Regions from separate parts of the Colwellia sp. M166 genome, predicted to be linked through region 1. Evidence: predicted binding sites of a transcription regulator. Region 1 holds the regulator's gene; the other holds the start of a gene.
What was found. The regulator LexA, encoded in region 1, represses DNA repair genes until DNA is damaged. The targets are predictions, from matches to a motif close to TACTGTATNNNNATACAGTA.

Region 1 (16,170 bases):
GGGATCAACAATCAGTACTTGCGATTGCGTAATCGTACTTTTTGCCAAAGCAGGCATAGCTTGAACATGCCATTTTTTCAGTTGAATTTTACTTGCCTGTTCATCAGTTAAATTCTGTTGCGTTAGTGCCACAGGCATAACACGTGGCATTTCTTTTCCTAACGCGATATAAGTATTATTAACACTCACCAGCGTTTTTTCACATTGTTGATCGCAACTTGCAGGTAAGGTGTATAGCAACAACCAGTGATGATCAAAATCTGTAAGATTGAGCCCAAGCTTGGCGAGGGTTAATTCATTTTCGAGTAATTGTCCTTGATTAGTCACCCCATAATTAAACCACTGTTGATTTAAAGCTAATTTAGCCAATACCACGGGAATAACAAACACAGCCAAAAGGATCAACATACTACGGCGTGATTTATTTACTTCTGAAGAATTCATACAACTCAGCCTTTTATTCTTATTATTCGATTTCGGTACTTTTCTTATACTTTGATTATTTTTAAATAGTACTCTGACTTTTACTCATTTTTATCGCAGCCCAGATCATTAAGCTTATCCACGCTAACGCCAAACTAAACCACTGAAAAGCATAAGCCCGATGCTTTTCTGGTGGCATTACGATGGCTTGCCAGTTCTTTTTATAACCAATAGTCTCTTTTTTATCTAAGTAAACCACAAAGGGCAATAGTTTCTTACCAATTAAGGGTGAAAATTTATCTAATTCAATTTGTTGTACTCTTAATGGCCATGTCGGATTAACTAAATTTTGTGCTTGCAATTGAATACCTACTTCAACTTCTCGAACATGGCCAGTTATAACATGTTGGCCTGTAATTGCTGTTATTGTTGGCAAAACATTACGGTCTATTGAGCCTTGTACCCAACCTAAGTTAACTAAAACGGCATAACCTTGACTTGTGATGACTTGATAGACACGATAACCCAAGCGGCCATGATCAGGTTGGTTATCAAGTAAAAAAACTTTATCTTCAATAAATACCCCATCAAGTTTAATCGGCAAGTCATTAATACCATCTTGCAAACCGTTAAGTGCTAACACTTGCGTTAACGATAAAGCTTGTTGTTGGCTTAATTCACTGATGCGTAGTTGACGTTGCTCTTTTTCAAGTGCTCGCTCACTTTGCCAAAATCCAAGCTTGATTAATAACGAAAATACTAGCATGGTAAATAAAACCATTGGCCAGTTTAGTTGTTTTAACTTGTGCTGAGGTGATACAAAATTCATAGACTACCGCATGTTCAAGAACAAAAAACAAACTATAAAAGAGAGAATGCTGTGTTAATTAAAATTATGATTATCGGCTTATTAATGCTTATGGTTTATAACCTATTTAAAGCATTATTCGCCATGAATAAAAACGATCCTGAGAAGCCACCTATGACTAAGTTCATCGGCCGACGGGTAGTAACATCCGTCGTGATCATATTATTACTGTTAGTGGGTATTTTCACTGGGCTTATTACACCTAACCCACGCCCATATTAACTATTCATAAAATGACATAACAAAAAAGTGCTCAACTCGGTAAGCAGCTAAGCACTTCATCGTTATAACGGGTTAAATGATATAAACAAAAACAAACAGTAATACCCAAACCACATCCACAAAGTGCCAATACCAACTTGCTGCTTGAAAGGCGAAGTGATTTTTCGGCGTAAAGTGACCTTTAAACACGCGAATTAGCATCACTAACAGCATAATAGTGCCTAAGGTGACATGCATACCATGAAAGCCGGTTAGCAGATAAAAGGTATTGCCGTAGATACCGCTATTTAAGTACAGTCTCATTTCTTCGGCATAACCGTGCGCGTACTCTAAACCTTGGCAATATAAGAATATACCACCTAACAACACAGTTAAGCCTAACCAAAATTTTAATAAGCCGCGTTTTTCTTGCTCTAATGACACATGAGCAAAGTGGGCAGTGATCGAGGAAGTCAACAGTAAAATCGTGTTAATTAATGGTAAACCATACCAACCCATCGCCGTTGTTTCTGTTCCGTCAGGGGTCTTAACTAGTGGCCAAGTTGCGGTAAACTCTGGCCATAAAATGGCCGCGGTTGCCGCATTATTACCCGCACCACCAAGCCAAGGGACTGAAAAGGTACGAGCGTAAAGCAAAGCACCAAAAAAAGCGGCAAAAAACATCACTTCTGAAAAAATGAACCAACTCATCCCTTGTCGAAATGAATTGTCCATTTGATGGCTATATTTTCCTGACATTGACTCTGTAATAACATTGTTAAACCAGCCAAATACCATATAAATAATCAGTGCGATACCGGCGAGTAAAATCCAACCGCCACCGCTACTTTCAGGATTATTAAGATTTGAAACATAATTACCGGCACCGACAGCAATTAAAAATAACGCTATCGCGCCTATAATTGGCCATTTGCTTTGCGCTGGTACGTAATAACTTTCGTATTCTTTTGTTGTCATTGTTGTTCCCCTCATTTAAGTGCCAAGCACTTAAGAATCAACTGAGCTTGTAATATCGTATAAGGTGTAAGAAAGCGTGATAGTACTAACGTCGTCAGGTAAGTCTAAATCGATATAAAACTGTAATCCCATTTCAACGTCTTCGCTGGCTTTTAACGGCTGATTATTAAAACAAAAGCATTCTATCTTTTGAAAGTAAATTGCCGCCCTTCCCGGTGATACTGACGGCACTGCTTGGCCGACAATATCGCTTACAGACTCATTTTTGGCATAAAACTTAACGATTTTTCTCTCACCAGGATGTACTTTTACTTCATTAATCATTGGCTCAAATCGCCAAGGAATGCCCTTGGCGGTTCGGGTCAAAAACTGTACAGTAATCGTACGTTCGGTATCTATGCTTGCGGCTTTATAACTTGCAGCCACGTTAGACGTTTTACCGTTTAATCCGGTGATATCACAAAATACGTCATATAACGGCACCATCGCAAAACCAAAACCAAACATAGCAAACACAATCAACATCAGCTTTTTAACTGTTTTTTTCACTGATGCGTCTTTAGCGTCTACTTGCGCTTGCTTTGACAACTTATTTTGCGATTCGCTGTTAATCATTCTGCCCCCAGTTAATCGATTTTTGGTGGTGTAGTAAAGGTATGGTATGGCGCAGGGCTAGGCACTGTCCATTCCAAACCTTCAGCGCCATCCCAAGGTTTCGCTGGTGCTTTTTCGCCACCTCTAATACACTTGATCACTAACACCAAGAAGATTAATTGCGAAAGTCCAAAGGCGAAACCACCAATACTGACCCACTTATTAAAGTCTGCAAATTGCAAAGCATAATCGGGAATACGACGAGGCATACCCGCTAAGCCTAAAAAGTGCATCGGAAAGAATAATAAGTTTACCGACACTAAAGAACACCAAAAATGCCACTTACTTAAGGTGTCGTTGTACATGTGGCCAGTCCATTTTGGTAACCAGTAATAAGCACCTGCAAAAATGGAAAATAACGCCCCTGTCACTAATACATAGTGAAAATGAGCCACAACGAAGTAAGTATCATGATATTGAAAATCCACGGGGGTCATCGCTAGCATCAAGCCAGAAAAGCCACCAATAGTGAACAAAATTACGAAGGCAATAGAGAACAACATCGGGGTTTCAAAACTAATCGAGCCACGCCACATCGTTGCCGCCCAGTTAAACACTTTCACGCCAGTAGGTACGGCAATTAACATGGTGCAATACATGAAGAACAGCTCACCAAATAACGGCATCCCTGTGGTAAACATGTGATGCGCCCAAACAATGAACGACAAAAATGCAATTGATGCTGTCGCGTAGACCATTGAGCTATAACCAAAGAGCTTTTTACGTGAAAATGCGGGAATGGTAGTAGAAACAATACCAAAAGCCGGCAAGATCATGATGTACACCTCAGGATGACCGAAGAACCAGAAAATATGTTGAAACATTACTGGGTCGCCACCACCGGCGGCATCAAAGAAGCTTGTACCAAAGTAAGTATCGGTTAACACCATAGTAACAGTACCTGCGAGCACCGGCATCACCGCGATTAACAAATAAGCTGTAATAAAAAATGTCCAAACAAACAATGGCATTTTCATGTAAGTCATACCCGGCGCGCGCATATTCATGATGGTGACGACAATATTAATAGCCCCCATAATCGACGATATACCCATGATATGCACTGCAAAAACAAAAAATGCGGTACTACCATTACTGTAAGTTGTTGATAGAGGTGCGTAGAAGGTCCAACCAAAATTTGGCGCACCGCTATCTAAAAAGAAAGTTGATAATAATATCGCAAAAGCAAAGGGCAGGATCCAAAAGCTCCAGTTATTCAACCGTGGTAATGCCATATCAGGTGCACCTACCATCATAGGTAGCATCCAGTTAGCCAAACCCGTAAAGGCTGGCATTATCGCGCCAAACACCATGATCAAACCATGCACTGTGGTCATTTGGTTAAAAAAGTCAGGCTCAACTATCTGAAGTCCCGGCTGAAATAACTCAGCTCGGATAACTAGCGCCATAACACCGCCAGTCAAAAACATGATAAATGAGAACCATAAATACATCGAGCCGATGTCTTTATGGTTAGTGGTATATAACCAGCGTTTCAGGCCAGTCATTTTATGATCGTGGTGATCACCGTCATGTGAGTCATGCTCGGATTGATCATTAATTACATCTGTAGTCATTATAACGCCTCCCTACTTCGCACTGGCAGCAACATCTGCTGGCTGGACTAAATCACCGGTGTTGTTACCCCAAGCATTTCGCTCAAAAGTGATAACTGCAGCAATTTGCGTTTTAGTTAATTGGCTAGCAAACGCTGCCATCGCTGGATTTTTCTTGCTGCCATTAAGCACCATATCCATATGCACTGCTATATTACCAGTGGCAATTGCACTACCTTTAAGAGCAGGAAATACCGGCGCCATCCCTGCACCATTCGCTTGATGACAAGCCACACAAGCAGTCATATAAACTTTTTCACCCATAGTCATTAATTCATCTTGGCTATAGACCTTAGATAAATCTTCAGCAGGGATCTCTTCAGCTACTTTAGCAACAACTTGCTCTTTAGCATCAACAGCCACTTGCGTAACTGTATCAGTGACATTTGCAACAGCAGCGCCGGAAGCAGCTTTTACATCCGCGGCTTGCACCGCATCACCGGTATTATTACCCCAAGCATTACGCTCGTAAGTTACAACTGCAGCAATTTCTTTTAAGCTTAATTGTTTGCCATAACCTTGCATACCCGTGCCTGCTCGACCATTAAAGACAACGTTGATATGTTCGCTTGCTGGGCCAGTAGTGGCAATTGCACTACCTTTAAGTGCTGGGAATGCCGGTGGTAAACCTTGTCCACTCACTTGATGACATGCCGCACAATAGGCGATATATGTTGTTTCACCTAGCTGCATTAGCTCGTCCATAGGAACAGACGCATTTAATGATGCCGCTTCAGCTGCTGCAGCGTTAGCTTGTAGTTGCTTTTGCTCATCAAGCCAAATGGCATAGTCGGCTTCAGTTTTCACTTCAACAACAATCGGCATAAAGCCATGATCTTTACCACAAAGCTCAGCACATTGGCCACGATAGGTACCCGGTTTATCAACCTTAGTCCAAGCTTCGTTAATAAAACCAGGGTTCGCATCTTGTTTTACCGCGAATGCAGGTACCCACCAAGCATGGATAACATCATCCGAAGTAATAACAAAACGAACTTTTTTATTGATTGGAATAACTAAAGGACGATCAACTTCTAGCAGGTAGTGTTCACCTTTTTCGGCCGAGGTACCATCTTGGTTTTCGTATTGCTCACGTGGAGTAGACAGTACTGAGTAAAACTCAATATCTTGATCAAAGTACTTATAGTGCCACTTCCACTGCGAGCCAGTAACTTGCACAGTAATGTCAGCATCATCATTATTTTCCATATCAATGAGCGTAATTGTGGCAGGAACTGCCATGGCAATAAGAATAACGACTGGGATAGCCGTCCATAGAATTTCAACTTTTGTGCTTTCATGGAAGGTAGCTGGCTTCGCCCCTTTTGATTTACGGTGAAACACCATAGACCAAAACATAGCGCCAAATACTACAACACCAATGGCAGTACAGATATAGAGTACCAACATATGCAAATCATATACGTCTCGACTAACTTCTGTAACACCTTTGGTCAAGTTCAGTGACATATCTGCCCAAACTGAACTAGACAATAAACTCCCTAGCAACAGTAAACCTAGGTTACGTCTTTTCACTCGACATCTCCTTCACCCTTTGAGGCTAAATAACACAATATAATCATTAAAAACAATGAATATGGTTATCTCGCGCATACATTTATTATTATTTAAGTGACGAATTTTCAAACAACAATCAATTACGTCCTCTTGTTATTTTTGTACGTTTTCTAGACTAGAATTACTCAAAACTTGATCTGGGTCAATTTATAATTTCATAAGAAAGAAAAATAAAAACTAATAAATACAATAGAGTAATAACCCTAAAACAAGGTGAAAACTGCATTTATACTGGCATAGCTTCAATGTTCATTTTTCATTCAGCACGCAAATATCATGCAGAATAATAAATAATCAGCACTGAAAGTGACTGTACAAAAAAAAGTCAACTGTCAGTATAAATTGATGACAAAGAAAATTACTCTACATAAATAAACCTTAGATACATAATAACGAGTAGAAGTAAGAAAAGCCCAAATTTGAAAGGTAAATAGCTTGAACTAACAACGAATAAATTACTTTTATATCGCGTGTGTAGACCTAAAGTGTAAATAGGGGAGGGAGATATATAAATGACTGCAGATCTAAACAAGGTAATTGATTAAATCCACAACATCATTCGATGATACAACAGTAAAAGTGTCTGAAAGTTATCACATCCAATCAGCTGCGCGGATAACGCCAACCGCAACACCTTCAACATTGAAATTCTGCGAAGTTAAATCAACTTTAATTGGCGCGAAATCTTCATTTTCAGCATGTAAATAAACCACATTACCTTCACGCTTAAAACGTTTCACCGTAACATCGTCTTCAACACGAGCAACAATAACCTGGCCATTTTTTACGTCATTAGTTTGATGAACCGCAAGTAAATCGCCATCCATAATACCGATATTCTTCATACTTTCGCCATGAACACGTAATAAATAATCAGCAGCAGGATGAAATAAACTACCGTCAATTTTGTAATGTTGCTCCACATGCTCTTGAGCTAAAATAGGCTCTCCAGCTGCCACTCGGCCAATTAATGGCAAACCGTCTTCAATGATAAACTCTTCAGCTAAACGAATGCCACGCGATGTGCCTGGTAACATTTCAATATAACCTTTCTTAGCTAATGCTTTTAAATGTTCTTCTGCTGCATTTGCCGATTTAAAACCAAAAAAATTAGCAATTTCGGCACGTGTTGGTGGCATACCGGTATCAGAAATTTTGTCTCTAATGAGATCAAAAATCTGCTGTTGTCTAGGTGTTAAAGGGCGCATAGTTAATCCTTAGGCTAGCTTATCAGCAAACCTGTATTTTTAAACAGTATTACTGTTATTGTATACAGGCTGTAAGTAAACGCAAGGAGTTATTATAATCAGCACTATAATCATGAATGTAACACTCACTCGAAGAGCTACATCGGCTAGTCATAAGTGTGATGGCGTGTAACGCTAAAACGATTCAGAATACGATGAATAATATACACCGCGCTTAAACTTGCTATTACAGCTAAACAAACCGAACTAAAGCGATAGAGTGCGCTGAAGATTAGATCTTGTCCTGGTCCTAAAGATTGACCAAATAAAATACCAAAAGTGGTTAAAACCCCAAAACCAACTCCTGGCGCCCCACCACCTAGAATATGAAATCGACTAAATATCAACGACAAAATCCAGAGTATAACAACAGGAAATAACAAAAAGTCACTATGCGTGTATAACAATAACTGTGCAACTAAGGCGGCGCTACAACCGATAAGTGTACCTATTATGCGTTGCCAACTTGCTATCCCGGCAGCTTTCCAACATAAAGAAAATAAGATTAAAATAGATGCGGCCTGAGCAGAAATTGAATCTTGTAAATCTAGTGTTTGAAAAAACACAAAAGACAGTGTCGCAACACTCGCACATAAAAGCACTTCATGACGTATGCTTTCTTTAGCTTTTTCAGGCATCAATCGAGCAGCTCGAGCTGTTACATCAGGAAACAGACCATGCATCAATATTGCAATAATTATCGTCATTATGATCGCAACAGCATTACTTAATATTAATGGGTATATACTTGCATTATCAACAATATAACTAGCAAAATGTAATTGAATTGATAAGCTCACAGCGCCTAAAGCACCAAACAAAAAAGCACCTGAAGTACTCATTTGATAAAACAAAAAACAAAAGGTAATAAAAACAAGCATTGTCATTAAAACAGGTAAGTGCGAAAACGCCCCCTGCATCACTAACACTATACATGCACTAAATGCAGCACTGGCAATAAACTGCCTTATGACTGATGTATTAATAATCGGCACCAACCCCAATATCAACATAGGATAAACAGTAAAAAATATCCCATTCGGCCAGTTCATTAATTTACTTAGTGCGAACCCAACGGTACAACCCCCAGCAATACGCAAGGCTTGGCGTAATCCATTGGCATCAAGCTGTGTCGGTTGGCTAATGACTTTATTCATATAATGCTCTACTAATAAATGTAGTGTAACCAACTAATAAAACGTATTTGCATTGAGCCTAACCACTGACCAAACCATGAATCTGGCAACAATTGTACCGTTGCTCTTGCGCCACTCGGCATATTAGCAAGTAATGTCTCATTCGTTGATAACTGCAAATGAATGCGTTGACGCTGAGCATCTCGTACCCAACGATTACTTGTCTCGGTAGTACTCAGTAAGCCATTCGCGCTTAATTGCCCATCACTCACACCCGCTTCAAAGCTAACAATTTTAGCATCATATACTTCACCTGGACGGCTATCGAATACAACTTTTGCTAAACTTCCTATTCTCATATTTAGTAGTGATTTTTCACGAAAATCAGCAACTAAATCAGCTTTATTAGCCACTATTGCCAATAGAGGCGTGCCAGTAGAGGCATAAGCACCGTCAAGTAATTGTAAGTTAGCAACGACACCACCACTGAGTGCTCGCACTTTTGTGTATGACAAATTAAGCTCAGCTTTCGCTAATTGATTAGCGGCATGATGCAACGCTAAATTATTATCACCTGAATCTCCTCGATCTAAAATAGCTGCAGATAGCTGCGCCTCAAAAGCCGTTACACTTGACTCACTTGCTTCAAAGTTTGCCCTAATGCTTTCAAGGTTTTGTTCAGAAATAGAGTTTTGTTTATATAATTTTTCACCTCTATTCTTTAATAGCTTTTGTTCATGTTGTTTTGCTTTAGCAGCACTAATTTGTGCCTCAAGCACTTTAATATTAGTATCAAGACGCTGATTGAGTAATTTAGCATCATCATAGGCAAGTTTAGCTTGTTCATACACAAGTAAATAACTGCTATTATCGATTTCAAATAATAAATCATCTGCTTCTACTGCTTGATTATTACTCACAACTACATTAGTTACTCTGCCACCAATTTGAGGTGCTATTTGCACAACGGAATGATAAACCCGCGCTTGTGGTGTAACCGGAAACCAAATATCCGCAATAACATAATAGATGAAGATTAAAATAAATCCGACTAATGAACATTTTACATAACGAGCAAATTTTTGATCAGGTGTCATGAATATTTCCGTGATTAGTAGATTGTTTAATATAAGTTTTTGCGTTTTCTTCAATTTTAACTAAACCATAGGCCATCATATCAAGTTGCTCATGGTTCAAACCGTTATAAAGCTGATCTTTTATATTGGCTATTTTCTCTTGCAAGGTGATCAGTACATTCCTGCCTTGCGCAGTAAAATATATTCTTTTACTGCGTTTATCTTTCTGATCGACTTTACGCACAATCAATAACGACTCTTCAAGTTGTTTAAGTGTCCGTGTCAGCGAGGGCATCTCAATAGCTAAACTATGCGCTAATTCAAGTTGTGTTGTCCCTTCTTTGAGCACATTTATATGTACTAATGTTCTCCAACGACACTGTGTTAACCCTAACGGTTCAACAGCAATAGTGACAACTTCTCGACATAACCTATGCACACGACCCATATTGCCACATAAAGTTAAATCGAGTGTTTCATAAAAAGGCGGCTGTTTTATCATAGTAGTCTCTACTTACTTAGCAAGCTAACTAGTTTATCATTAGTTAGCTTGCTAAGTAAATATAGAGTAATCACTTTAAAATATAAATTTCTAGTCCTTAGCATTGTCTCTGCTGATGTCTTATAAAGTGTATTTTATTACGGTGTTATTTCTTTAGAATTAATATAATAAATGAATTAGCAACACCAACTGACGAGAGGCAGCTGTCACTCAGGTTAGTCACACTATTATTATCATTGGTGTTTCAACATAGTGCGTAACTTTTTAAACGCCAGAAAGTAAAAAGCCTACCAATGACGTGCATGGATGCACTAATGCCCTAAGCACATGGATGTGAGGAGCGGTGTCCTACTGACGTATAGGATATATTAATGTCGTGGGCATATGAATATGCAGCAACGACCTCACATAAAGAGAAGAACACCCACACGCTCTCATTCGACGCTAGTATATTTGACGTGAAGGGAATTACTAATGCCGTGAGTGCATGGATGCACAAGAACGAGCACTTCTGCGTCTCTTTATATAGCGAATTTCCTACAAGGATGTAGGTCACTAGAACAACGCAGGAGTAGTTGTCGAGGGTTCAAGGGGGCCACGGTGCTATTGTTGCAATTTTTTATTTAAACGCTAGATAGCAAAAAGATTTAAATGTCAGAAAGCAAAAAACCCGTAGCATTAGCTACGGGTTTCTCTTAATAGAAGCCTAGCAATGTCCTACTCTCACATGGGAACTCCCACACTACCATCGGCGCTAACACGTTTCACTTCTGAGTTCGGAATGGGATCAGGTGGGGCCATGTCGCTATTGTCGCTAGACAAAAATTTTCTTGTTAATTACCAAATTGACGCCATTGCTACAATCGCTCTGATACTCATTGAGTAAACTCAACTTCGTTTCTCGCTCATTTGCTGCTTTGTCAATTCGTCACTTACCTTCGTAAATGATTAACAAGTAATAATCTTAGAAAGCTGAACTCTGTTAAGAGTTAAAAATACTCGTTTTACTGATAGCTGACAGCTTTTAACTGTTAGCTTATCTATCTCTTATTCACACTATTGTCATGCGTGATGTGTGTATTCCTACACTGTGTCAAACTTCATACAACAAAACCACTTGGGTGTTGTATGGTTAAGCCTCACGGGTAATTAGTATTGGTTAGCTCAATGCCTCGCAGCACTTCCACACCCAACCTATCAACGTTGTAGTCTCCAACGACCCTTTAGGGAGCTTAAAGCTCCAGTGAGAACTCATCTCAAAGCCTGCTTCCCGCTTAGATGCTTTCAGCGGTTATCAGTTCCGAACGTAGCTACCGGGCAATGCTATTGGCATAACAACCCGAACACCAGCGGTTCGTCCACTCCGGTCCTCTCGTACTAGGAGCAGCCCTCTTCAATTCTCAAACGCCCACGGCAGATAGGGACCGAACTGTCTCACGACGTTCTAAACCCAGCTCGCGTACCACTTTAAATGGCGAACAGCCATACCCTTGGGACCGACTTCAGCCCCAGGATGTGATGAGCCGACATCGAGGTGCCAAACACCGCCGTCGATATGAACTCTTGGGCGGTATCAGCCTGTTATCCCCGGAGTACCTTTTATCCGTTGAGCGATGGCCCTTCCATACAGAACCACCGGATCACTATGACCTACTTTCGTACCTGCTCGACGTGTCTGTCTCGCAGTTAAGCTGGCTTATGCCATTGCACTAACCGTACGATGTCCGACCGTACTTAGCCAACCTTCGTGCTCCTCCGTTACTCTTTAGGAGGAGACCGCCCCAGTCAAACTACCCACCAGACAGTGTCCCCAAGCCCGATAAGGGCCCTAGGTTAGAACATCACGCATACAAGGGTGGTATTTCAAGGTTGGCTCCACCACATCTAGCGACATGGTTTCAAAGCCTCCCACCTATCCTACACATGTAGGAGCAATGTTCACTGTCAAGCTATAGTAAAGGTTCACGGGGTCTTTCCGTCTAGCCGCGGGTATACGGCATCTTAACCGCAATTTCAATTTCACTGAGTCTCGGGTGGAGACAGTGTGGCCATGATTACGCCATTCGTGCAGGTCGGAACTTACCCGACAAGGAATTTCGCTACCTTAGGACCGTTATAGTTACGGCCGCCGTTTACCGGGGCTTCGATCATGAGCTTCGTCCGAGGACTAACCCAATCAATTAACCTTCCGGCACCGGGCAGGCGTCACACCGTATACGTCATCTTTCGATTTTGCACAGTGCTGTGTTTTTAATAAACAGTTCCAGCCACCTGGTTACTTCGACTCTCCATTGCTTACTGAGCAAGTCATTCACATTAGAGAGCGTACCTTCTCCCGAAGTTACGGTACTATTTTGCCTAGTTCCTTCACCCGAGTTCTCTCAAGCGCCTTAGTATTCTCTACCTAACCACCTGTGTCGGTTTGGGGTACGGTTCCTATATATCTGAAGCTTAGAAGCTTTTCCTGGAAGCATGGCATCAATGACTTCATCTCCTTGGAGACTCGTCTCGTATCTCAGCGTTTAAATGAAATCCCGGATTTACCTAAGATAACCGCCTACATACTTTCACACGGACTACCAACGCCGTGCTCACCTAGCCTACTCCGTCCCTCCTTCGCAATATATAGAAGTACAGAAATATTAATCTGTTTCCCATCGACTACGCGTTTCCGCCTCGCCTTAGGGGCCGACTTACCCTGCCCTGATTAACATGGGACAGGAAACCTTGGTCTTTCGGCGGGGGAGTTTTTCACTCCCCTTATCGTTACTCATGTCAGCATTCGCACTTCTGATACCTCCAGCAAGCTTTTACAACTCACCTTCAACGGCTTACAGAACGCTCCCCTACCACTTGTTCCTAAGAACAAATCCGCAGCTTCGGTGACTAGTTTAGCCCCGTTACATCTTCCGCGCAGACCGACTCGACTAGTGAGCTATTACGCTTTCTTTAAAGGATGGCTGCTTCTAAGCCAACCTCCTAGCTGTCTATGCCTTTCCACATCGTTTCCCACTTAACTAGTACTTTGGGACCTTAGCTGGCGGTCTGGGTTGTTTCCCTCTTCACAACGGACGTTAGCACCCGTAGTGTGTCTCCCGCATATCACTCATTGGTATTCGGAGTTTGCAAAGGGTTGGTAAGTCGGGATGACCCCCCTAGCCTTAACAGTGCTCTACCCCCAATGGTGTTCGTGCGAGGCTCTACCTAAATAGATTTCGGGGAGAACCAGCTATCTCCCGGCTTGATTAGCCTTTCACTCCGACCCACAAGTCATCACCGCATTTTTCAACATACGTGTGTTCGGTCCTCCAGTTGATGTTACTCAACCTTCAACCTGCCCATGGGTAGATCGCCGGGTTTCGGGTCTATACCCTGCAACTAAACGCGCAGTTAACACTCGCTTTCGCTACGGCTCCCCTATTCGGTTAACCTTGCTACAGAATATAAGTCGCTGACCCATTATACAAAAGGTACGCAATCACCGGACTAAATCCGGCTCTCACTGCTTGTACGTATGCGGTTTCAGGTTCTATTTCACTCCCCTCACAGGGGTTCTTTTTCGCCTTTCCCTCACGGTACTGGTTCACTATCGGTCAGTTAGGAGTATTTAGCCTTGGAGGATGGTCCCCCCATGTTCAGTCAACGTTTCACGTGTGCCGACCTACTCGATTTCATGATAAGTTTATTTTCGTGTACGGGACTATCACCCTGTATCGTTCTACTTTCCAGTAGATTCCACTAACTTACAAACCACTTAAGGGCTAATTCCCGTTCGCTCGCCGCTACTAAGGAAATCTCGGTTGATTTCTTTTCCTCGGGGTACTTAGATGTTTCAGTTCTCCCGGTTCGCCTCATTAAGCTATGTATTCACTTAATGATACCCGCCTTACGACGGGTGGGTTTCCCCATTCGGATATCTTTGGCTATAACGGTTTTTATCACCTCACCAAAGCTTTTCGCAGATTAACACGTCCTTCATCGCCTCTAACTGCCAAGGCATCCACCACATACGCTTAGTCACTTAACCATACAACCCTAAGTAGTCTCTTCTAATAAAGAATAAAAAAACAAAGTACAAGCAGGTGACAAAACCCGCTCAATTGTAAAGTCTGACATTTTCACGCACACAAAGTGTGTCTTGAATAAGAGTGGTAATTCATTACATTTAGTAAACTAAACGAAACAAACTACCGGGTTGATTACGTTTCCGAGGAGGACCCGTAATCACCATCATTAACAGGCGATATTCCCATTAACAACAGCTTGGTATTTATAATTTACAAACAACAGCGCGACACCGTGTTTGCCATATAAATACCGGTATTTATATCAGCTTTCCAGATTGTTAAAGAACTTGTCATTCACACGCATTCGGTGGTGACTTGGTTAAAAACCAAACTTAAAGTAGCTTAAATAAAGCATAACTTAAGTTTGGTCTTTCAATTCTTAGTGAAGAAGTGGTGGAGCTAAGCAGGATCGAACTGCTGACCTCCTGCGTGCAAGGCAGGCGCTCTCCCAGCTGAGCTATAGCCCCAAATGGGAAACATCTTTAAGCTAGAACAAAACTCAGATTTACGTTTTTTACAAGGCGGTTTATCGCGAAGTGTAGGTTTTCTACACGAGTGATGAACCAACGCCGTAAAAAGCGTAAATTGGTAGGTCTGGGCAGACTTGAACTGCCGACCTCACCCTTATCAGGGGTGCGCTCTAACCAGCTGAGCTACAGACCTATTTCTCTTTCAAGAATTGTTGTCCGAAGCTTAGATGTTTGGACTTCTTCTAATTTGTTATCATGTAATTTGTGTGAACACTCGCAGAACCGAGGTTCTCATTAAGCTGTTTTACTTCAAGATAAGGAGGTGATCCAACCCCAGGTTCCCCTAGGGTTACCTTGTTACGACTTCACCCCAGTCATGAATCACAAAGTGGTGACCGTCCTCCCCGAAGGGTTAAACTAGCCACTTCTTTTGCAACCCACTCCCATGGTGTGACGGGCGGTGTGTACAAGGCCCGGGAACGTATTCACCGTAGCATTCTGATCTACGATTACTAGCGATTCCGACTTCATGGAGTCGAGTTGCAGACTCCAATCCGGACTACGACAAGCTTTGTGGGATTCGCTCCACCTCGCGGTATTGCTGCCCTCTGTACTTGCCATTGTAGCACGTGTGTAGCCCATCCCGTAAGGGCCATGATGACTTGACGTCGTCCCCACCTTCCTCCGGTTTATCACCGGCAGTCTCCTTAGAGTTCCCGCCACTACGCGCTGGCAAATAAGGATAGGGGTTGCGCTCGTTGCGGGACTTAACCCAACATTTCACAACACGAGCTGACGACAGCCATGCAGCACCTGTCACAGAGTTCCCGAAGGCACAAGTCTATCTCTAGTCTCTTCTCTGGATGTCAAGGGATGGTAAGGTTCTTCGCGTTGCATCGAATTAAACCACATGCTCCACCGCTTGTGCGGGCCCCCGTCAATTCATTTGAGTTTTAACCTTGCGGCCGTACTCCCCAGGCGGTCAACTTAGCGCGTTAGCTACGCCACCCACGGTTCAAGACCACAGACGGCTAGTTGACATCGTTTACGGCGTGGACTACCAGGGTATCTAATCCTGTTTGCTCCCCACGCTTTCGTGCCTCAGTGTCAGTCTTTGTCCAGGTAGCCGCCTTCGCCACTGATGTTCCTTCCAATCTCTACGCATTTCACCGCTACACTGGAAATTCCACTACCCTCTACAAAACTCTAGCTTGCCAGTTCAAAATGCAGTTCCCAGGTTGAGCCCAGGGCTTTCACATCTTGCTTAACAAACCACCTACGCACGCTTTACGCCCAGTAATTCCGATTAACGCTTGCACCCCTCGTATTACCGCGGCTGCTGGCACGAAGTTAG
Region 2 (16,170 bases), 1.5 Mb from region 1:
TGCGATGTATGACTATAAATGACGCGTTGGCTTAGTCTAAAAAAGTACAAACTTTTGAAAACCACTAGAGAAAATGAAAGCTTGATAACACTGCATCCGAAGCTAGCTTGTTTCTATTTTGCTAATAGCCCCAAAGCGCGATTATAAATCTAAGCCAAGCTGTAATTCATTTACTTTCTCATCAGCAAGACCAATATGAACACCTAATAATCTAACAGATTTGCCTTTTCCACGACTGACAGCCTCACTTAACAACTTGAGAAATAAATCAATATTTATTTCTGTACAAGCCTGTTCCTTTGTCGTTTGTTGAAAGTCTTGAAATTTTACTTTTACACCAATCTTATTAACCTTTCTATTCGCTAAGTACTTAGCCGCCCTTCTCTTAAGTTCAGGTATTAACTCTTGCTTAAGAACATCAGCCATTTCATGGCTAATGCTCATATCATATTCAAAGGTCCTTTCCACCCCAACAGATTTTCTTATTCGGCTGACTTGAACTTCTCGCTCATCAATTCCATGACTCCGGTGCCAAAGAACTTGGCCATACTTACCAAACTTACTTACCAAGAAAGCCTCATCGGATGCTCTAATGTCGCCACATGTTTCAAAACCGAGTTTTTGTAGTTTTTCAGATGTGACTTTACCAACACCAGGGATTTTTTTTAAAGACAACTTTTCAATAAAACGATAAACGTCGTTTGGCCCTATAGTGCATTGCCCATTAGGTTTATTTAGATCAGAAGCAACTTTCGCGATAAACTTCAATGGAGCAATTCCTGCCGAAGCAGTTAACCCAGTTGCCTGGTAAATTTCCTCTCTTATTTCTTGAGCTATTAACGTTGCTGAGCCATGATGTAAATCAGAGTTGGTTACATCTAAATAGGCTTCATCTAACGAAAGCGGTTCAATTATATCGGTATAGCGTTCAAAAATACTTCTAATGATCTGGCTTACCTCTTTATACACATGCATTCTTCCGGGAACAACGATAAGATCAGGGCATTTTTTCAATGCCAATGCTGTTGCCATTGCTGAACTAACACCATACTGTCGTGCAATATAATTACATGTTGAAAGTACGCCACGTCGATCAGATTTGCCACCAACAGCTACAGGCTTTCCAGCTAAACTTGGCTCATCTCTAATTTCAACGGATACATAAAATGCATCCATATCTACGTGAATGATCTTTCTCATCAGCAGCCTCGACGAGAAAACATAGATGAACTTTTTATACGAAAAAATAAGACCGTTAAAGATTGTAGGAGAAATGCATTAATTAGAGTTGTTATATATTGCACAGTTCTACATTGACCATCATAGGCGATATTTAGATCAATTATCTTCCTTGTCGAAGGGCTAGTATTCAGCATTTTCTATCCCCAAGTTATACCAAGTTTGTCCCCACTCAGAGCTTAGTGAAATTGGTATTAATATTAATAAAGCGTATAAACTACAGTCCCGAACAACTGTATATATATACAGCCATCTTATCATATTATAAATTTTCGTCAATAAAGCATACAGTGGACTTACCATACTTTGTTAGGCATTCGGTAATAAATCCCAAGGTACTAAGATAAAGAAAGAGTAAGAGCCGGCATAGAAAAGCAGCCAAGATTAGAGACAGTTGAGCTTTTTAAATTTTTTATCGCTCTATATTTAAATTTAAAGACACTCCGCGCTTTGTCACTCGCGTTTCACAGAAAACAACTATATTACAAAACTTATACAGTGATTAAAGCATTTTTAAGTTGAATAAGCCTTCTCCTGAAAAAACAACAGCCGCCAATGAGAGCTATTGTTAAAGACTTGGAACGTTAATTACCTATTATTAACTGTAATAATAGGTATGCAAAGGCTTTATCGTCAGTTAATGTCAACCAGGAAACTGTTTAGCCATTAATTAAAAAGTGTACCCCGATACTCGCCGCGTAACCTAAAACAATAACCCAACTCCATTTCAGATGCCCCATAAATGAATAAACACCTTTTGTTTGCCCCATTAACGCAACACCTGCCGCTGAGCCAATTGACAATAAACTACCACCAACACCTGCGGTCATCGTTACTAGTAGCCATTGCTGTAGATCCATAACAGGATTCATACTTAATACAGCAAATACCACCGGAATATTATCGACAATTGCCGACAGCACGCCAACAGCAATATTGGCATAAGTTGGGCTCCAATTACTATATAACGCCTCAGAAACTAGGCTTAAATAGCCCATAAAGCCTAACCCCCCCACACACATTACTACGCCGTAGAAAAACAACAAGGTATCCCATTCAGCCCGCGCTATTTTATCAAAAATATCGAAAGGAATAATGTTGCCAAGTTTTTTCAACTCTTCCTCATCGTTTTCTGCTTCGGCCAGTGTCCGCTTTTTATCTAAAGAGCGAGGTAAGCTCATCCGTAAATAAAATCCTAAAAATTTCAAATAGCCAAGTCCCATCATCATACCTAGTACTGGCGGCATATTAACTAGGCTGTGACATAACACTGCCGTAGCGATAGTAAGAATAAAGAGCAATACAATACGTTTTGCTCCCCTTTTAATTTTGAATTTTTCATCTACTACTGGAGCCGATTTTTCATTTGAGATGAAAAAACTCATAATAATGGCCGGCACCAAGAAATTAACTAGAGATGGAATAAATAAAACAATAAATTGCTCAAACTTAACTAATCCTGACTGCCAAATCATTAAGGTGGTGATATCGCCAAAAGGGCTAAATACCCCACCGGCATTGGCGGCAATAACAATATTAATACAAGCAATATTAATGAATTTTTTATCTTGAGATGCTACTTTTAAAATAATTGCACACATCAACATAGCGGTTGTTAAGTTGTTGGCAAATGAAGAAATAGCAAAGGCTAAAATACCCGTCAACCAAAACAAGGCTCTTAAACTTAAGCCTTTAGAAACCATCCATAAGCGCAAGCCATCAAAGATACCTCGTTCTTCCATGGCATTTATATATGTCATAGCAACCAGAAGAAATAATAATAATTGTGCATATTCGAGTAAGTTATGATTAAAAGCCTCTTCAGCTTCTAATGGAATACCATTTTGCGTATATATCCAGCCAATAATCAACCAAATAACACCGGCGGCAACAAGCACAGGTTTAGATTTTCTTAAATGAATTAAGTCTTCACCAATAACAAGCAAATAAGCAATTGAAAATAAAATCAGTGCGGTAAAACCAAATATAGAATTGGTTAAATCAATGCTGCCAGGACCTGATGCCCAAGAAGTAGAAGAAAGACAGGAAAGTAACAGGATTAATAGTATCTTTTTAAACATAAGTACCTAATGAACAATAAATTGTTCTGATTATTACCGTTAACCAAAAAGTAAAATTGCTTTTAAATTGGTACAGTTAGGGTTAGTTAAAATGTTAATTAGACTATTGTATTTCACTCTTGCTATAACAGTGATAAGCACTGAGCGAATAGCTAGCCCGTAATATTAAATCATTCACCGCCAAATAAGCCGTCAACGATGCTAAAATATCCGCGCTATTATAATCCTCTAAATCAGCTTGTCGCTTATATTTTTAAATCTTTTTGCGATAAATCATAATATAAAAAAAATGTTCTTCGTTACACTGATAATCAAAAGCGGTAATAGCAGATATGCTGCGTTATTAGTATTTTTATAATGAAGATAAAAACGGCCTTCTAAGTAGACAATTCGCTTAATTTTAGGGAAGATGCGCTTGTTTAACGCTATTTTTTAACATTAGAAAGGTTTTTATTTTGCATACCCGCACACTGTCCTGTTTTTATTTTTTTATCACTTTATTTTTCTCGATACTTTTTTCAAACGCTAGCTTTGCTCATACTGATGATATTAATCAAGCAACTTTATCATTAGAGAATGGTGAACACTACCAGTTGACCGTGACCGTTGACTTTATTCATATCCTAAAAAAACACTTAAATATTTCAGGCGATGATGACAAAGTAATAAAGGCACTTAATCAACAGAGTTTTTTAGAGCAGAAAAAACTCCTTGAACAACTTAAGAATATTCTCAGCCAGCAATCAAGTATCTACTTTGATAACATTGCCCAGAGTATCAGCAGTTTTAAAGGTTTAGAATTACAGCAGTTAAAACGGATTTTGTCTCAACAAGTCAACTTATCTGAATATAAGGCACAATTACAGGCTACGGGGAATATTCCTGAAAATATGAATACGGTTACTCTTCGTTTTTCACCACTATTAGGTAACGTAATACTCAAGGTCGTTCGACCTGAGCAAGAGATACTGAGCACTGCAGCATTAAGTAATCGTTATCAAATCAGTACAGTAAATACCAAGCGAGAAGATAGAAGTAATACACTCACTAAGATATTAACGCTTGCTAGCGATTACCTTTACCAAGGCTTTGTGCATATTTTACCTAGAGGGCTAGATCATATTCTATTTGTCTTAGCGCTTTTTCTCTTTGCTAAACGGCGTAGTACCTTAATCTGGCAAATATCAGCATTTACTTTAGCGCACACCATAACCTTAGCGTTAGGCATTTATGGCATAATATCGCTGCCTAGCAATATTGTAGAGCCACTTATTGCCCTATCTATCGTCTATGTCGGATTAGAAAATATATATCGGGCAAAAAATAACAAAATAAGTCATAGCCGTATGCCAATAATATTTGCTTTTGGTTTATTGCATGGTTTAGGCTTTGCTTCAGTGTTAGCTGATGTTGGCTTACCACAAAGTCAGTATGCACTTAGTTTAATTTCATTCAACATAGGTGTTGAACTAGGACAATTGACCGTTATCGCTTTAGCTTTTATATGCTTGCTGCCTTTTAGGGCGAAGAATTGGTACCAAACTAAGTTGGTACTTACGCTCAATGTTGCTATTGCTATTATCGCAAGTTATTGGCTTATTGAACGCATAACTTAAGCCGGTCAAACCATGAGTAGATAGATATTATTATCTGCCAGAAATAATAAAGGCGAGCTATGCTCACCTTTTTAATACCTAATTCTATAACGCCTACATTGAACAATTTTTAGCGATAACTAAACGTTACCGGTGTTATAAAATCAAATATTTTTCACATTAATATTGCCAATTTCCATTGCTGCAACGCGCTCACGTTCTTGACGCTTTTCACATGGATTATCGCAATTACATGATTTTTCAATACCCACATTTGCTAGGCCACCACAGCTACCAGCAAGGGTTTTCTTTTGAAAAATATACCCCACTGCCATTGCCATAACAATAACGAGAAAAAAACCTAAAGTGATTAAAAATATAGCCATAATAATTACAAACCTATTTTATTACTTCTCAAAACTTGCCAGCAAAACTAAGCTTTGAATCATTAATATAAAAAAGTGCAAACCTACTTGAGGTATTGCATGAATTTTACCGTGCTTTGTTCAACAAAGCCATGATCTGTCTTCGCTATAATGTAAACAGCAAGATCATTTTCTTCGGCAAACGCTAGCGCTTTCTCTTCTCCCATCACCATCATGGCAGTCGATAAACCATCTGCTGTCATTGAAGACGGGTGTATTACTGTAACTGAGACCAGTTTATGGTTGATTGGCTTTCCAATTTTTGGGTCTATGATATGCGAAAATCGTTGGCCGTCAGCTTCAAAGTAAATCCTGTAATCACCCGATGTGGCGACAGCGTTATCTTTTGGAATAATAATTTGATGAACAGCACGCTCATTAGTTAACGGCTTTTCGATAGCAACATGCCAAAGTTCACCCGTATGTTTAAAGCCTTTCAGCCGCATTTCACCACCAATTTCGACTAAGTAGTTATTGATACCATTAGCTTCAATAAATTCTGCTACTAAATCAACACCATAACCTTTAGCAATAGTAGACAAATCAACATAAAGATTTGGAATGCTTTTACTCAACATACCCTGTTCAAATACCAGTTTATCTAAACCTACACGCGCCTTAGTTTGCGCTAGTAATTCATCACTTGGTACTGTCTCAGGGCGATATTCAGGGCCAAAGCCCCATAAATTAACCAAAGGTCCGACAGTAACATCAAGTGCCCCTTCACTTAGTTTGCCTAAACGGATAGCTTCTTTAAGCACTCGCGCCAAACCTGGAGAAACGCTTACCGGCGCAAGTGAGCTCGACTGATTGAATGTCGACAATTCAGAATCATTAATATAAGTCGACATTTCTTGATTCAGCTGTTTAAGTTTTTCATCAATACCTTGCTGCAATTTAACGCTATCAATATTTTCACCAACGACCTTAATATTATAAGTCGTGCCCATGGTATTTCCTTGCATGAGATATTCTTGACGAGCGAGATCGTTACTTGGAAAACAACCTCCAAGCACTAACAGTACAGCGGTTAACGCCAATAATTTAACGACCAACTTGCGTCTATTCTGATTAAAACTATATTGCATAACAATATCCTCATAAAATTTATTTAGTTAAGACATACACTTAAGCTTGGTATGCCTTAACTAAATAAATCTAGCTTGATAAATGTTTCAACGCCCATAAGAATGAGGTATTAAAAAGGCGACCAAGGCCGCCTTTTCACTTAATGAATTCGTTGGCGCTAATTAGCCACCAAAATCATCTAACATGATGTTTTCATCTTCAACACCAAGATCTTTTAGCATATGAATAACTGCAGCGTTCATCATTGGGGGACCACACATGTAGTACTCACAATCTTCTGGCGCTTCATGATCTTTCAAGTAGTTTTCATAAAGTACATTATGAATAAAACCTGTCATGCCGCCCCAGTTATCTTCTGGTTGTGGATCAGATAACGCAACATGCCAATTAAAGTTATCATTATCAGCAGCAAGGCCGTTGTAATCATCTTCATAGAACATTTCACGTTTAGAACGAGCACCATACCAGAACGACATTTTACGTTTTGACTTTAAACGCTTAAGTTGATCAAAGATGTGTGAACGCATCGGCGCCATACCAGCACCACCACCAATAAATACCATTTCATTATCAGTTTCTTTCGCGAAGAATTCACCAAAGGGACCTGAAATAGTTACTTTATCACCCGCTTTTAAACTGAAAATATAAGACGACATTTTACCTGCTGGTAAATGCAAACGTCCTGGAGGCGGCGTAGCAATACGAACATTCAGCATGATAATGCCTTCTTCTTCTGGGTAGTTCGCCATTGAATATGCACGCAAGGTGTCAGTATCCACTTTTGATTCTACATCAAAGAAACCAAAATGATTCCAATCGCCACGATACTGTTCATCGATATCGAAATCGCTGTATTTTACGTGATGAGCTGGAGCTTCAATTTGAATGTAACCACCAGCACGGAAAGGTACTGATTCGCCATTAGGGATTTGTAATTTAAGTTCTTTAATGAAGGTTGCTTTGTTATCGTTAGAAATAACTTCACATTCCCATTGTTGAACACCGAAGATTTCATCTTCAAGTACAATATCCATGTCTTGTTTAACAGCTACTTGACAGGCTAAACGACAACCTTCTTTTGCTTCACGCTTGTTTATATGACCTGATTCAGTTGGTAAAATATCACCACCACCTGAATGAATTTCTACACGACACTGGCCACAAGTACCACCGCCACCACAGGCTGAAGGTATAAAAATACCTTGGTCAGCCAAGGCGCCTAAAAGCTTACCGCCAGCAGCAGTGACTACTGCTTTTTCTGGGTCGCCATTGATGCTGATCGTAACGTCACCTGAAGAAACTAACTTAGACTTGGCGAATAAAATCACCATCACTAATGCTAGTACTATCACGGTAAACATCGATACGCCGAGAATAATTATTTCCATCGACTTTTCCTTTAATCTTCTTTAAGGGTTTTAGCTGAGCGACTTTATGAAAAGTATCTACCAGCTAAAACCGACATAAACCTAAAGTGAAATACCACCGAAAGAAAGAAAGCCAAATGCCATCAATCCTGCAGTAATAAACGTAATACCTAAGCCTTTTAAGCCATCAGGTACATCTGAGTATTTCATCTTTTCACGAATACCCGCCATCAATACAATGGCTAACATCCAACCTATACCTGAGCCAATGCCGTAAACAACACTTTCGCCAAGAGTTAAGTTTTTCGCAACCATAAATGAAACGCCACCGAAGATGGCACAGTTAACTGTGATCAGCGGTAAGAAAATACCAAGCGCTTGATATAAAGCCGGGAAGTATTTATCTAATACCATTTCAAGAATTTGTACTAATGCCGCAATCACACCAATAAAGGTAATGAAAGACAAGAAGCTTAAATCAATAGAGTTAGCTGGATCGGTGACACCCATCAAGTTATCTAACGCACCTGGCGCTAAAACCGCTTGATAAATAATTTGGTTAGCCGGTACCGCAATACCCAATACCACAACAACCGCAACACCTAGACCTATCGCTGTGCTCACTTTCTTAGAAACCGCTAAGAATGTACACATACCAAGAAAAAAGGTTAATGCCATATTTTCAATAAATATGGTCTTAACAAACAAACTTAAATAATGTTCCATGATTGCTTAGTCCTTCTCTACTTGTTCTGGTTTGTACTGGCGCAGTGCCCAGATGATCAAACCGATAATGAAGAATGAGCTAAAAGGTAAAACTAACAAGCCGTTACCTTGATACCAACCGCCGTTTTGCACTAAAGTAAATATTTCAGCACCAAACAATGTACCAAAGCCAAATAGTTCACGGAAAAAAGCAACAATCATTAACACAGCACCGTAGCCTAAGCCATTACCAATACCATCTAAAAAGCTAACGCCTGGCTTTTCTTTCATGGCAAAAGCTTCAGCACGGCCCATAACAATACAGTTAGTAATGATCAGTCCGATGAATACTGATAACTCTTTTGATAGTTGGTAAGAAAATGCTTTTAGCACTTGGTCAACTACAATTACCAAAGAAGCGATGATCGCCATTTGCACAATAATACGTACACTTGATGGGATTTGATTACGAATAAGTGAAATAAACAGATTCGAAAAGCCGGTTACTAACATAACGGCAACGGTCATAACCAAAGCGTTAGCAAGTGAACTTGTTACTGCAAGCGCAGAACAAACACCAAGCACTTGTAAAGCAATAGGGTTATTATCAACAATAGGTCCAAATAGAACCTTTTTAGTATCGGTAGACATTAGTTCAGTCCTCCAGCACGATAGTTAGTAATAAATGGGCCGTAACCTTCTTCACCTAACCAAAATCGTAGCGTACGCTCAACACCATTACTGGTTAATGTTGCACCAGATAAAGCGTCTACGCCGTGAATATCACCGGCTTTAGCACCACCTTTAACAATTCTAATGGCGACGTTGCCTTGCTCGTCAAACATTTTTTTACCTGGCCATAAAGCTTTCCATCGAGGATTAAGTACTTCCGCACCTAAGCCAGGGGTTTCCTTAAGATCAGAGTAAATAACGCTTTTCACGGTATTCATATCAGCTTCTAGACCGATAAAACCATACATTAGATCCCAAAGACCAGAGCCAACAATAGGTAATACAATAGTTGATACGTTATCTTGCTCATCCTTCACTAAATAAACCACCGCTCTATTAGCTTGGCGATTTAAACCAGCGATATCATTTTCAGGCTTTGAGCTTTTAGCTTTATCACGCGCATCAGCACGCTCTTCAAAAGCAACAACATCACCTTCAACCACTTTACCGGTTGCAAGATCAATCATTTTAGCATCAACAAATTTTTCATAAGTAGCAACGATATCATTGCCTGCAAGTTCTAAAAGACCCGCAGTTTCAAGAATTTTAGTTTGCTTATCAAGCAACTTGTTTGCTGTTTGGAGAGGTTTTAAACCAACCGCAGAAACAGACACTAGTGCAGCACAAACTAAACAAACAATAAATACAAAACCAACTGTTTTGCCAAACGTTTCTTTATTACTAGACATTGCGAGCAAGCCTCCGTTTGATGTTCCCTTGCACGACAAAGTAGTCGAAAAGAGGCGCAAATAAATTAGCGAATAAAATAGCTAACATCATGCCTTCAGGGAATGCTGGGTTAACAACACGTACTAAAACTACCATGACACCAACAAGCGCACCGAACCAGTATTTACCGGTATTAGTAAATGACGCCGACACGGGATCTGTTGCCATAAACATCATACCAAAGGCAAAACCACCGGTTACTAAGTGCCAATACCAAGGCATAGCGAACATAGCGTTCGTGTCACTGCCAATAGCATTAAATAGCATGGCGGTAATAACCATACCAGCAAAAACACCTAATACGATACGCCATGAAGCAATACCTTTATAAAGGATGTAGGCACCACCAAGTAAAATCATTGCTGTTGAAACTTCACCAACAGAGCCAGGAATATAACCCCAAAAAGCATTCCACCAGTCAGCACTCATCGTATAATCGTTTAAGCCTTGATTGGCAGCACTTAATGCCGTTGCACCAGAGAAACCATCAGCAGCAACCCAAACAGCATCACCTGAGATTTCAGTCGGATAGGCAAAGAATAAAAACGCACGACCCGCTAATGCAGGATTTAAGAAGTTTTTACCTGTACCACCGAATACTTCTTTAGCAACTACAACACCAAAAGTAATACCAATAGCGGCCTGCCATAACGGAATGGTTGCAGGAAGGATTAAGGCAAAAAGAATTGAACTAACAAAGAAACCTTCGTTAACTTCATGTTTACGAACAGTCGCAAACAGTACTTCCCAAAAACCACCAACAATAAATACTGTTGCATAAATAGGTAAGAAGAACATTGCGCCGTAAAGCATCATACTGAACCAACCAGATTCTGCCGATAAGCTACCGCCCAACATTTCAAATAAACCTACTTGCCAGGTATCAGGTAAAGCAAAACCTGCCGCTAATGCGTCAGTCGCTTGAAAACCTATATTGTACATACCCCAGAACATGGCAGGAAATACCGCTAGCCATACTGTGATCATGATACGCTTTAGATCAATGCTGTCACGCACATGCGTGCGACCTTGGTTTACTTGGCCGGGGGTAAATAAACCCGTAGCTACCGCTTCATAAAGCGCATACCAAGTTTCAAATTTACCGCCTTTTTCAAATTGCGGTTCAATATCTTCAAAAAACTTTTTCAAGCCCATGACTAACCTTCCTTCTCAATTGTGGTTAGGCAATCACGAAGGATCACGCCGTAGTCTGTTTTGCCTGGGCAAACAAACGTACATAAGGCTAAATCTTCTTCATCAAGCTCTAAGGCACCAAGCTGTTGCGCACTGTCGGTATCACCGGCACATAAATCACGCAATAACATTGTTGGCAAAATATCTAACGGCATCACACGTTCAAAGTTACCAATAGGCACCATAGCGCGAGCACTACCATTAGTTGTTGTCGTCATATTGAACAACTTCTTCGGGAAGAAATGTGACATATACGCACGTGTAACCGAGAATTTATTCGGGCCTGGGTACATATAGCCAATAAATTCTTTTTCTCTGCCTTCAAGGATCAGAGACAATTGCGTGTGATAGCGACCTAAGTAACCATGAACACCGGAAGCCTCTGAGCCTAATAATAAAGACCCAGAAACAACACGTAACTCACCATCAAGTTTTTCATTCGCCGTAATTTCGCTAGCATTTGCGCCTAAAACAGTACGAATTAAACGAGGGCTTTTCGCCGCCGGACCTGCTAAAGAAATAACACGATTGTTATCTAACTCACCGGTAGTAAATAACTTACCCATGGCGATAACGTCTTGATAGCCAGCGTGCCATGCAACCTTATCAGCACTAACAGGCTTCAAGAAATGCATATGCGTACCAACTAAACCAGCAGGATGCTTACCAGCAAATTCATTTACCTTAGTAGATGAATTAACCGCAATATCACTTCCTGGTGCTTTGCTAACAAAAACTTCACCGCCAGTTAAGCGCGCTAGAATTGTTAAGCCGTTAATAAAGGCTTCACTTTGTTCAGCAATAATAACAGCAGGGTCAGCAGCTAAAGGATTAGTATCCATAGCACTGACGAATATCGCCATTGGCGTAGATGCTATCGCTGGAACTTTGCTAAATGGACGTGTACGTAACGCCGTCCACAAACCTGAATTAACCAGGTTTGCAACAACATCTTCACGCGCAATGGCATTAAGTTCTTGAGGAGCATAGCGAGTAAACGTTTCTTGCTCGTTACCATCAACTTCGATGACGACCGATTGCAATACGCGTTGTTCACCACGATTAATTTCTTTAACAACACCTGAAGCTTGAGCTGTGAATTTAACGCCAGGATTCTTTTTATCTTCAAAAAGTGCCTGACCTTTTTTAACGCTATCTCCAACCTTAACAAACATGGTTGGGCGCATACCCACAAACTCTTCACCTAATGTTGCAACAGTTTTGATGGACGGACCATCATGGATTACCTGCTGGGGGGCACCTACTACAGGAACATCCAGACCTTTTTTTATTGTAATCATAAACACTTGCACTACTTTTGATGGGAGTAATCAAAATCAATTTTCTAGTTATTTAACTACTTCAATTTTTGCCATAAATCACAGTAATTGAAGTAGTTAACTAACATAAGCATCGATTTCAGTGTATTTCAGCAAAGTCTTAATTTACCTTTGATAAATTAAGGTTCACCGGCTCTAGTTAAAATTTCTGGCGCGATTCTAGCACAAAACGATATTTTGATTCTATCTATAGCGCGACAATAAATAACAATTTAGTCGAATAATCTTTATTTCAGGCAATAATAGCGAAAAATTTTCTTTTATAGCAAAACTTTCTACTATTCAGTAGAGAAAATCATAAAGTTTTGGCGATTTTTCTTTCGCGTACCAAGCTCATAAAATTAATTAACCTCAGATCGGGTTAAGCCCTAACCATAGCATTCTTCTCTACGTCACTAATATTAAGGGTTGGCTTATTTTCTTTAAGGCAATAAGCCACTAAACCTGCCAGTAAATTCAACATAAAACTATTAGGGCTACGATGACGCGAATGCTCTATTTGAGATATATTCTTCAATTGATCATTTATCGTTTCAATAATAAACCGTCTAGATAACATTGCTCTATCCCATAACGACATAGCTTTGGCTTTCATATTACGGCGCACGGTTGTTATCAAATCAACTCCTTTTTCCTTCAAACCAACTGTTAATTTTTTTGCTTATATAGCCTTTATCTGCATATAACTTCCCTTTTAAGTTTTTAGCTAAGGCTAATACGGGCTTTGTGTCGTGAACATTGCCAGTAGTTAATTTAGCCTCAACTATTTCACCTCTAAAGTTAGTGACTAAATGTAGTTTGAACCCATAAAACCAACCCATTGTTCCTTTGCCCCGTTCGGCTATACCGTCAAATGTTTTATGTCTAGGAATTCTTAAGTTATGGCATACTTTTATGCTTGTAGAGTCAATAAACTCAATACCTGTAGACTCACCTTTAAGTATTGAAAAGTAGCTAGAAAGTGGAACGACCGCTTTAGGCATCACTTCTAAAAATCGAGTGTAGCTCAATAAGCTAGGGAAATGTGAACGATAAAACTTAGCAATATAACCTTTATAATAATTTTTAAAGTCGCGATGATTTGATGTATGAAAAGCAATTAATATAGTGATTATCTCACTCATAGCCATACGGCATGGACGATTTCGCTTGATACTTCCATCAGCAATTAATTGTTTCTCCCATTGTGGGATAAATACGCGACAAAAATCATCGACATCACAGAATATTTCAACTAGTTTATTCATGCCCGTTCCTTATTATCTTTCTGTTTTTTCTTGGTCGAAAGATCGGATCGTGGAACGGGCACTTAGTTCAATTTAATTAATTCTTATCCCGAGCTGAGGTTAATTAACCGTCTATATAACGTACTTTGAATATTAAAAAAACCGACGATTGGTCGGTTTTTTTAATAATATCTGTCAATCAATGTCTCTGTAATGAGCAGTGATTATCATAAGATTAAGCTAATACCTGTAGCATATTAAAGTAAGTTATTGATCACAATTTCAGGGCTAATGTCTGACTCATAGTCAACACCTGCAACGCTAAAGCCGAATAATTTTAAAAATTCTTGATGGTAGCCAACGTAATCGGTAAGTTGATCAATCGTATCGCTATCGACCGTATTCCAGATATCCGTAACACGTTTTTGCACACTATCTTCAAGCTCTTTATTGTTTTGACGCAAGCGTCCTGCTTCATCAATAACTGGGTTTTCACCGTAGATATTATCTCTGAATAAGCCTTGAATTTGTTCAATACAGCCTTCGTAAGTTCCATCAGCCTTCATCACTTTAAACATCGCTGAAATATATAACGGCATAATTGGAATGGCTGAACTGGCTTGCGTTACTACCGCATTAAGTGAGGTAACATAAGCTTCACCTTTAATATCAGCGGTTGAAGTTTTGATGGCCGTTGAAGCACGATCTAAGTCTTCTTTCGCGCGACCAATGGTTGCATGTCCGTAGATAGGCCAAGTTAATTCTTTGCCAATATAGGTATAAGCTACAGTTTTGAAACCCTTAGCTAATACACCTGCATCACTAAGTGCTTTAATCCAAAGCTCCCAGTCAGCGCCACCCATAACATCTATGGTACCTTGTATTTCTTCTTCTGAAGCCGCTTCCACTGACACTGAGTCAATAATACGTTTAGAGGTATTTAAATTTTTCGTGGTAACACTTTCACCAATAGGTTTTAGTGTTGAAGAATAGATCTCACCGGTGTCAGGATCTGTACGGCGTGGTGAGGCTAAGCTATAAACAATCAGGTCAATTTCACCTAACTCAGCTTTAATCGTTTCAATCGCTTTAGCTTTAATTTCATGAGAAAAAGCATCGCCATTGATATTTTTTGACCATAAACCGGCTTCTTCTGCCGCCGCTTGAAAGGCTGCTGTGTTGTACCAACCCGCTGAGGCGGTTTTCTTTTCCGTAGGCGGCTTTTCAAAGAAAATACCCAATGTTTTAGCTTCATTACCAAAAGCGGCAGTAATTCGAGATGACAAGCCATACCCTGTCGAAGCACCAATAACCAGAACATTTTTTGGTTTAGTACTCGCTTGAGGCTGACTTTTAACGTAAGCAATTTGCTCATTAACATGTGCAGCACAACCGGCAGGGTGAGCATTTGTACAAATAAAACCACGAATTTTTGGCTTAATAACCATAACTATACCTTCTTAACGTCACTCTGTAATAATGATAACTAGCAACACTCAATAACCGTATCGTAGTAACAGATTATGTAAAGCAACAATTTGAGTTTAAAAATACTTAATTAAAATTAATCAAGCTTAAATTTACTGTTTAAATATAAAGTCTGCATATAATTTTGCCGACTAGTTTACTCTTGCTTTACCTTTTATGAGGTGCGACCAGTAACAATATCCGACAGTATTGGTTAATATTTATAAAATATTACCGGTTTTAGTCAGTTTTTTGCAAAATTAATCTCTTACCTTTACCATAAAAGTTAACATTTCTATTATTTATTACTATCCGTAAAAGTTCTAACAGCTTTTATTTAATCAAAACTGAGCTCTTAGCTTAATGTTTTTCAACACGCATTTTTATGAATATTGTATTATGTAAAAATTGACGTATTTATCACTTCAGTCATCAAACTAACGGCTGAAGTGAAATAACGGATGGCTTCCCAAGGGTGTGGGAATAATTTAGCTTATTTTTTTACTGCCACCTAAACACTTAGGTGAAAGCGGCGTATTCTCAGCATAATAAGTTTTCCATTCCTTTTCAGTATAGGTATGTAGCGCTAAGGCGTGAATACTATCAGCAAGCTCTGTCGCTAATAGGGCATTAATTGCACGGTGGCGCTTAATTAAGCGTTCACCTTCAAAGTCTTGCGAAACGATAATAACTTTAAAATGCGATTCACTGCCCGGTGCAACATTATGTTGATGACTTTCATTTATTACGTCGAGGTGAAGTGGTGAGAAAGCAGACAGTAATTTTTCTTCGATAACAGCTTCTATTGTCATATTATTTTCCCTAAGATTGATCGAGTTATAGATCATCTTTAATTTTAGTCGTTGCCAGTAATTATGCCATCTATCTAGACGGCTGACAGCGTTATTTTTAATATTTTTATCTTCTAATTATGGCTAAAAAAGTGACTTTAGCGCGTTATCTTTCGAAAAGTTAAGTTAA

Region 2: a site for LexA is predicted at 1,471-1,490, ahead of dinB (DNA polymerase IV). Genes of this name have one in related genera too.

The regions. Positions count from the first base shown of each region.
Region 1 is NZ_CP040755.1:2,707,260-2,723,429, reverse strand. It holds gene FGD67_RS12380 (hypothetical protein) at 1-444, opposite strand, end outside; gene FGD67_RS12375 (SURF1 family protein) at 506-1,252, opposite strand; gene FGD67_RS12370 (DUF2909 domain-containing protein) at 1,304-1,513, shown strand; gene FGD67_RS12365 (cytochrome c oxidase subunit 3) at 1,586-2,470, opposite strand; gene FGD67_RS12360 (cytochrome c oxidase assembly protein) at 2,501-3,085, opposite strand; gene ctaD (cytochrome c oxidase subunit I) at 3,097-4,701, opposite strand; gene coxB (cytochrome c oxidase subunit II) at 4,714-6,210, opposite strand; gene lexA (transcriptional repressor LexA) at 6,912-7,526, opposite strand; gene FGD67_RS12340 (DUF2955 domain-containing protein) at 7,673-8,722, opposite strand; gene FGD67_RS12335 (HlyD family secretion protein) at 8,734-9,798, opposite strand; gene FGD67_RS12330 (MarR family transcriptional regulator) at 9,788-10,279, opposite strand; rRNA gene rrf (5S ribosomal RNA) at 10,984-11,098, opposite strand; rRNA gene FGD67_RS12320 (23S ribosomal RNA) at 11,408-14,306, opposite strand; tRNA gene FGD67_RS12315 (tRNA-Ala) at 14,738-14,813, opposite strand; tRNA gene FGD67_RS12310 (tRNA-Ile) at 14,933-15,009, opposite strand; rRNA gene FGD67_RS12305 (16S ribosomal RNA) at 15,132-16,170, opposite strand, start outside.
Region 2 is NZ_CP040755.1:1,231,352-1,247,521, forward strand. It holds gene dinB (DNA polymerase IV) at 142-1,200, opposite strand; gene nhaD (sodium:proton antiporter NhaD) at 1,899-3,320, opposite strand; gene FGD67_RS05575 (HupE/UreJ family protein) at 3,776-4,936, shown strand; gene nqrM ((Na+)-NQR maturation NqrM) at 5,080-5,301, opposite strand; gene FGD67_RS05585 (FAD:protein FMN transferase) at 5,385-6,428, opposite strand; gene nqrF (NADH:ubiquinone reductase (Na(+)-transporting) subunit F) at 6,591-7,817, opposite strand; gene nqrE (NADH:ubiquinone reductase (Na(+)-transporting) subunit E) at 7,899-8,522, opposite strand; gene FGD67_RS05600 (NADH:ubiquinone reductase (Na(+)-transporting) subunit D) at 8,529-9,152, opposite strand; gene FGD67_RS05605 (Na(+)-translocating NADH-quinone reductase subunit C) at 9,152-9,922, opposite strand; gene FGD67_RS05610 (NADH:ubiquinone reductase (Na(+)-transporting) subunit B) at 9,915-11,117, opposite strand; gene FGD67_RS05615 (Na(+)-translocating NADH-quinone reductase subunit A) at 11,120-12,457, opposite strand; partial or broken gene FGD67_RS05620 (IS982 family transposase) at 12,858-13,743, opposite strand; gene fabV (enoyl-ACP reductase FabV) at 13,980-15,170, opposite strand; gene FGD67_RS05630 (BolA/IbaG family iron-sulfur metabolism protein) at 15,678-16,001, opposite strand; partial or broken gene FGD67_RS05635 (alpha-ketoglutarate-dependent dioxygenase AlkB) at 16,139-16,170, opposite strand, start outside.